Regions from separate parts of the Spinactinospora alkalitolerans genome, predicted to be linked through region 3. Evidence: predicted binding sites of a transcription regulator. Region 3 holds the regulator's gene; each other region holds the start of a gene.
What was found. The regulator HrcA, encoded in region 3, represses chaperone genes, less so after heat shock. The targets are predictions, from matches to a motif close to TTGGCACTCTCNNNNNGAGAGTGCCAA.
Positions count from the first base shown of each region.

Region 1: a site for HrcA is predicted at 882-908, ahead of groES (co-chaperone GroES). Genes of this name have one in related genera too.
Region 2: a site for HrcA is predicted at 1,315-1,341, ahead of groL (chaperonin GroEL). Genes of this name have one in related genera too.

Region 1 covers NZ_JACCCC010000001.1:5,472,824-5,475,085, forward strand. The annotation lists gene groL (chaperonin GroEL) at 1-364, opposite strand, end outside; gene groES (co-chaperone GroES) at 460-777, opposite strand; gene HDA32_RS24345 (class I SAM-dependent methyltransferase) at 970-2,262, shown strand, end outside.
Region 2 covers NZ_JACCCC010000001.1:271,928-274,189, reverse strand. The annotation lists gene groL (chaperonin GroEL) at 1-1,149, opposite strand, end outside; gene HDA32_RS01405 (MoaD/ThiS family protein) at 1,508-1,786, opposite strand; gene thrC (threonine synthase) at 1,888-2,262, opposite strand, start outside.
Region 3 covers NZ_JACCCC010000001.1:4,679,411-4,681,672, forward strand. The annotation lists gene dnaJ (molecular chaperone DnaJ) at 1-244, opposite strand, end outside; gene hrcA (heat-inducible transcriptional repressor HrcA) at 245-1,258, opposite strand; gene HDA32_RS20765 (DUF3097 domain-containing protein) at 1,565-2,262, shown strand, end outside.

The sequences.
Region 1 (2,262 bases), 790 kb from region 3:
CGGCGTCGATGCCCTTCTTCAAGGACATCGGGGACGCGCCGGCGGCGACGCTGCGCAGGCCCTCGTGCACGAGCGCCTGGGCCAGGACGGTGGCGGTGGTGGTGCCGTCACCGGCGGCGTCGTTGGTCTTGGTGGCGACCTCCTTGACGAGCTGGGCCCCCAGGTTCTCGTAGGGGTCGTCCAGCTCGATCTCACGCGCGACGGTCACGCCGTCGTTGGTGATGGTGGGGGCGCCGAACTTCTTGTCGATGACCACGTTGCGGCCCCGCGGGCCGAGCGTGACCTTGACGGCGTTGGCGAGGTGGTCGACGCCGCGCTCGAGCGAGCGCCGCGCGTCGTCCTCGAATTCCAGGATTTTCGGCATGCTTCCTCGGTCCTTCGGTCAAGTACGAAAGAACAGATCCGCCCCGCCCGGCGAAGAGCCGGCCGGGGCGGGGGACGACAAGAGGCGTGGAAGGCCTACTTCTCGACGACCGCGAGCAGGTCGCGGGCGGAGAGGACGAGGTAGTCCTCGTTGTTGTACTTGACCTCGGTGCCGCCGTACTTGCTGTACAGCACGACGTCGCCGACCTTGACGTCCAGCGGGATGCGGTTCTCGCCCTCGTCGTCCCAGCGGCCCGGGCCCACAGCGAGGACCTCGCCCTCCTGCGGCTTCTCCTTGGCGGTGTCCGGGATGACCAGGCCGGAGGCGGTGGTCTGCTCGGCCTCGAGCTGCTTGACGACGACGCGGTCCTCAAGCGGCTTCAGCACGGTCTTGCTCTCGGTGGCGGTCGACACGGTGTGACCTCCCCCTTCAGGCTCGATGATTTCAAAACGGCATGCTGGTAAAGGGGCGACCACGGCGGCCTGTCGTCGCGGGTGCCAGACCGGCCTCGTCGCGATTAGCACTCTACCTCTGAGAGTGCCAGGATGGAACATTAGCCGGGCACATCGGGCTCGTCAAACAACAGGTCACGGGGGAACACGAGGGTGACTACCGGGCAAATCGCGGCCTTCCGCGCACTGCTCACGCCGGCCGGCCGGCGACTGCTCGACGGATTGGACGCGGCCGAGATCGACGCCGACCCCCTCAAGGCCGCCACCCGGCTGCGCCACGACCTCGCATCACGCTGTGATGACGACTTCTCCGGACTCGGCATACCCATTCCGGACCTGGTCAATGCGGCCCTGACCCAGGCGCGTCTGCGCGGCCGGGCGCGGGAGAAGTTCGACGCCCTGGCCGAACGCCTCTACTTCACCCCCAACGGGCTGGAGCAGGCCACGCGCCTCCCGGTCGCCCGCTACCGCGCCCGCCGCCTCGCCGCGGGAGTCCGCGCCGACGTCTCCGCACCAGTGGGCGACCTGGGTTGCGGCATCGGCGCGGACCTCGCCGCCATGGCCGGGGAGGGCCTGACCGTGGAGGGCGTGGACCTCGACCCCCTCACCGTCGCGGTCGCCGGGGCCAACATCGAGTCGCTGGGGCTGACCGCCCTGGCCGGTGTGCGCCTGGGCGACGCGACGCAGGCCTCGCCGGGCGACTACGCGGCGGTGTTCTGCGACCCGGCCCGCAGGGGGCGGCGGGGACGGGTGTTCAACCCGGACGCCTACACGCCGACCTGGACGGCGGTCATGGAACTGGCTCAGGGGGCGCCGGCCGCGTGCGTCAAGGCCGCGCCCGGCATCCCCCACGAGCTGGTCCCCGACGAAGCGGTCGCCGAGTGGATCTCGGTGGACGGGGAGGTGAAGGAGGCCGCGCTGTGGTTCGGGGCGCCGGCGGAGGCCCCGCTCCCCTCGGACCCGCCCGAGATCCCGGGCCGGCCCGCACGCCGCGCCACCCTGCTGCGGACCGGGGGCGCGCAGGCCGATCCGGAGCGGACCACCGTGGTCGCCGATCCCGGCCTGGGCGATCCCCCCGTCGCGGCGCCGGGGCGCTACCTCTACGAGCCCGACGGCGCGGTGATCCGCGCGCACCTGGTGGCCGAGGCCGCCGCGGCCGTGGACGGGGCGCTGCTCGACCCCAACATCGCCTACATCACCGGCGACCGGCTGGTGCCGACCCCGCTGTGCCGGGCCTACGAGGTCACCGACGTCATGCCCTTCTCCCTGAAGCGGCTGCGGGCGGTCCTGCGCGAACGGCGCGTCGGCAACGTAACGATTAAGAAACGCGGATCGGCCGTGGACGTGCAGAAACTCCGCCGGGATCTGCGGCTCTCCGGGCCCGGCTCGGCCGTTCTGGTGCTCACGCGCATCGGGGAGCGCCCCGTCTGCCTGCTATGTGCCGAG
Region 2 (2,262 bases), 4.4 Mb from region 3:
GGCGGCACCGGCCTTGATGACCGCGACGCCGCCGGCCAGGCGGGCCAGGCGCTCCTGCAGCTTCTCGCGGTCGTAGTCGGAGTCGGTGCGCTCGATCTCGGAACGGATCTCGTTGACCCGGCCGGCGATCTGGGTGGCGTCACCGGCACCGTCGACGATGGTGGTCTCGTCCTTGGTGACGACGACCTTGCGGGCGCGGCCGAGCAGGTCCAGCTCGGTGTTCTCCAGCTTGAGGCCGACCTCCTCGGTGATGACCTGGCCGCCGGTCAGCACGGCGATGTCGCCGAGCTGGGCCTTGCGGCGGTCACCGAAGCCCGGGGCCTTGACGGCGACGGACTTGAAGGTGCCGCGGATCTTGTTGACGACCAGGGTCTGCAGCGCCCCGCCCTCAAGGTCCTCGGCGATGACCATGAGCGGCCGACCGGCCTGGAGGACCTTCTCCACGACCGGCAGGAACTCGTTGTTGTTGGAGATCTTGGAGTTGACGATGAGGATGTAGGGGTCCTCCAGGACCGTCTCCATCCGCTCCAGGTCGGTGGCGAAGTAGGGCGAGATGTAGCCCTTGTCGAAGCGCATGCCCTCGGCGAGCTCGAGCTCCAGCCCGAAGGTCTGGCCCTCCTCGACCGTGATGACGCCTTCCTTGCCGACCTTGTCCATCGCCTCGGCGATGACCTCGCCGATCTGGGGGTCGTTGGCGGAGATCGAGGCGGTGGAGGCGATCTGCTCCTTGGTCTCGACGTCCTTGGAGAGGTTCGCCAGCTCCTCGCTGATGCGGCCGACGGCCGACTCGATGCCGCGCTTCAGGCCGACCGGGTTGGCGCCGGCGGCGACGTTGCGCAGGCCCTCGCGCACCATGGCCTGGGCCAGGACGGTGGCGGTGGTGGTGCCGTCACCGGCGACGTCGTCGGTCTTCTTCGCGACCTCCTTGACGAGCTCGGCGCCGATCTTCTCCCACGGGTCCTCGAGCTCGATCTCCTTGGCGATGGAGACACCATCGTTGGTGATGGTCGGGGCGCCCCACTTCTTCTCAAGGACGACGTTGCGGCCCTTGGGGCCGAGCGTCACCTTGACGGCGTCAGCGAGCTGGTTCATGCCGCGCTCGAGGCCGCGCCGGGCTTCCTCGTCAAACGCGATCAGTTTGGCTGCCATAGACTTCTTGTCCTCCCGAGACCGGGCTGATACGCGAAGGAACGAGCCGACGCCCGCGACGGACGACCAGGGTCCTGCCCGGCAACCCGTCTGCCGGAGACCATGGCCTCATCGCCTCGATCCTGGGTTAGCACTCCTTGTCTCAGAGTGCTAACGGTCCCTTTTTTAGCACTCTCCCTTGGGGAGTGCAAACGCCTTGACCGCGATTTCGCCATGGGGTTACCCCCAGGTCAGAGCCGCGAAAAGATTCACGTGCGGGCGGGGCCCGAGGCGGGCGGCCCGGGGGGCGCAACAGCAACGGCCGGAGCGCCGATGCGCTCCGGCCGTTCTCGCAGGACCGGGGTCGGGGACGGCGGGGTCAGCAGCCGCCGGCGACCGCGGGGATGATCGAGACCTGGCTGCCGACCGGGACCGCGGTGTCGAGTCCGTCGGCGAAGCGGACGTCCTCGTCCCCCACGTAGACGTTGACGAAGCGGCGGATCTTCCCGCCGTCGTCGAGGATCCGGGCCTGAATGCCCGGGTGATTGGCCTCCAGGTCGGCCAGGACCTCCTTGAGGGTGCCGCCCTCGGCCGTGACCTCGGCCGCGTCCTTGGTGTAGGTGCGCAGGATGGTCGGGACGCGAACGCTGACGCTCATGGCTGCGGGTACTCCTTCTCGTGGGGCTCGTGGTGGTGGCGGTGCGGACCGGCGCGGTGCGGACCGGTGCGGGCCGGGGATCGGACCGGGGACGGCGGGGGTCAGGCGAGTCCGGCGTCCTGGAACGCGTCCAGGGACGGCCGGATCGTCGCGGTGACCCCGGAGTCCACGGCGTTGAGCGTCTTGAGCCCGTCGCCGGTGTTGAGCACCACGGTCTCGGCCTCGGGGTCGAGCGCGCCCTCGGCGAGCAGCTTGCGCAGCACGCCGGTCGTGACGCCGCCCGCGGTCTCGGCGAAGACGCCCTCGGTGCGCGCCAGGAGCTTGATGGAGTCGACCACCTCGGCGTCGCTCACGTGCGCCACCGCGCCGCCGGTGCGCTTGCAGATGTCGAGCACGTAGGGGCCGTCGGCCGGGTTGCCGATCGCCAGCGACTTGGCGATGGTGTCGGGCTTGACCGGCTGGATGACGTCGTGGCC
Region 3 (2,262 bases):
CCGCACCGCCGGCACCGCCGCCACCGGGCGCGAACGGGTCGGCGCCCATGTCGAACATCCGGCGCTTCTCCGCGTCGGAGAGGACCTCGTAGGCCTGGGTGACCTCTTTGAAGCGCTCCTGCGTGACAGGATCGGGGTTGATGTCCGGATGCAGTTCTCGCGCGAGCCGGCGGTATGCCTTCTTGATCTCGTCCTGGGTCGCTTCGCGGCGAACCCCGAGGATCTCGTAATAATCTCTGGCCACTTACTGCCCCGCCAAGATTTGACCGACGTATCTTGCCACTGCGCGTACCGCTCCCATCGTTCCTGGGTAGTCCATTCGGGTCGGGCCGACCACCCCGAGTTTGGCCAGCGACTGGTCGCCGATTCCGTAACCGGCGGACACGATCGAGGTGGTGTGCAGCCCCTCGTGAGAGTTCTCCGCGCCGATGCGCACCGTGAGCATAGAGGGGTCGCCCACCTCCCCCAGCAAACGGATGAGGACGACGTTTTCTTCCAAGGCCTCCAGTACGCCACGCAGGCTAGCGGAGAATCCCATCGCGGCGAGATTCGCGGTGCCGCCGAGGACGACCTTCTCCTCGTGCTTCTCCACGAGGCTCTCCAGCAGCACCGAGAGCACCGAGGCCGCCATCGGGCGCTCCTGGACGGGCAGCAGGAGCGGCACGCCCGACACCGCCCTGGGGACGTCGTTGAGCCACTTGCCGACGAGCGCCTGGTTCAGCACAGTGCGCAGGTTCTCGACGGAGGACTCGGTGACCTGCTCCATGCCGTCGATGACCCGCTGCTCCACGCGGCCGGTGTCGGTGATCAGGACCATCATCACGCGCTGCGGGCCCAGCGGCACGAGTTCGACGTGCTGGACCGACGACCGCGTGAGCGAGGGGTACTGCACGATGGCGACCTGGCGCGTCAGCTGGGCCAGCAGCCGCACGGTGCGGGCCACGATCTCGTCGAGGTCGACCGCCCCGGACAGGAACGTCTCGATCGCGCGGCGCTCCGCCACCGACAGCGGCTTGACCGTGGACAGCCGGTCGACGAACAGGCGGTAGCCCTTGTCGGTGGGGACCCGGCCGGCGCTGGTGTGCGGCTGGGCGATGTAGCCCTCCTCTTCGAGGGCGACCATGTCGTTGCGGATCGTCGCCGGCGAGACACCGAGACTGTGCCGGTCGACCAGCGTCTTGGATCCCACGGGCTCGTTCGTGGACACGTAGTCCTCGACGATGGCACGCAGCACCGCCAGTTTCCGGTCGTCGAGCACGCGCTCACCTCCTGGCACTCCGTGGTCTTAAGTGCTAATTCTATGTCGCCCCGCCAAGTCGGCCCCCAACCGGTGAACGACGTGCGGCGGGTGTCCGCCGAGATCACGGGCGAGTCCGCCGCCCGGCCACCCCGCCGGCGGTCGGCCGATCCTCTCATGTCCGGGTCACAACGCGAGGTCGGAGCGGTCGCCGGCGCCCGGAGCGCCTTCGGCGACACGCCGACGGCCGATCCGGGACGCGACCCCGGCGCACCGCTACAATCCGGGCCCGTGCGCACCAACTCCGGCAAGAGATACGACGAGGACGTGCTCGCGGGCGACTGGCGCCGCCCCCGCAAGGGGCAGGTCCCGACGGTCCCCGCCGAGCACGGGCTCGTCCTGGAGTCCGCGGACGAGGGGTTCTGCGGCGCGGTCGTCACCTGGGACCGCAGCACCGTCACGCTGGAGGACCGCAAGGGCCGGCGCCGGGTGTTCGACCTCGCCCCGGCGGCCTTCCTCGTCGACGGCGCGCCCGTCACCGTCGTGCGCCCCGCGGCGGCACCGGCCACCGGGCGGCCGCGCAGCGCCTCCGGTTCCATCGCGGTACGGGATCTGCGGTCCCGGGTCGCCAGGGAGAGCCGGATCTACGTCGAGGGCGTGCACGACGCCGAGCTCGTGGAGCGGGTCTGGGGGCACGACCTGCGCGTGGAGGGCGTGGTCGTGGAGTACCTGGAGGGCGTCGACCACCTCCCCGAGGTCGTCGAGGAATTCGGTCCCGGGCCGGAGCGGCGGCTCGGCGTGCTGGTGGACCACCTCGTGCCCGGGTCCAAGGAGAGCCGGATCGCCGAGCGCGCGGCCTCCCCGCACGTGCTCGTCGTCGGCCACCCGTTCGTCGACGTGTGGGCCGCGGTGAAGCCCTCGGCCGTCGGCATCGCCTCGTGGCCGGAGGTGCCGCGGGGAGTGCCGTGGAAGGAGGGCGTGCTCGACGCCCTCGGCTGGCGGATGGAGCCGGGCGACGCCTGGCG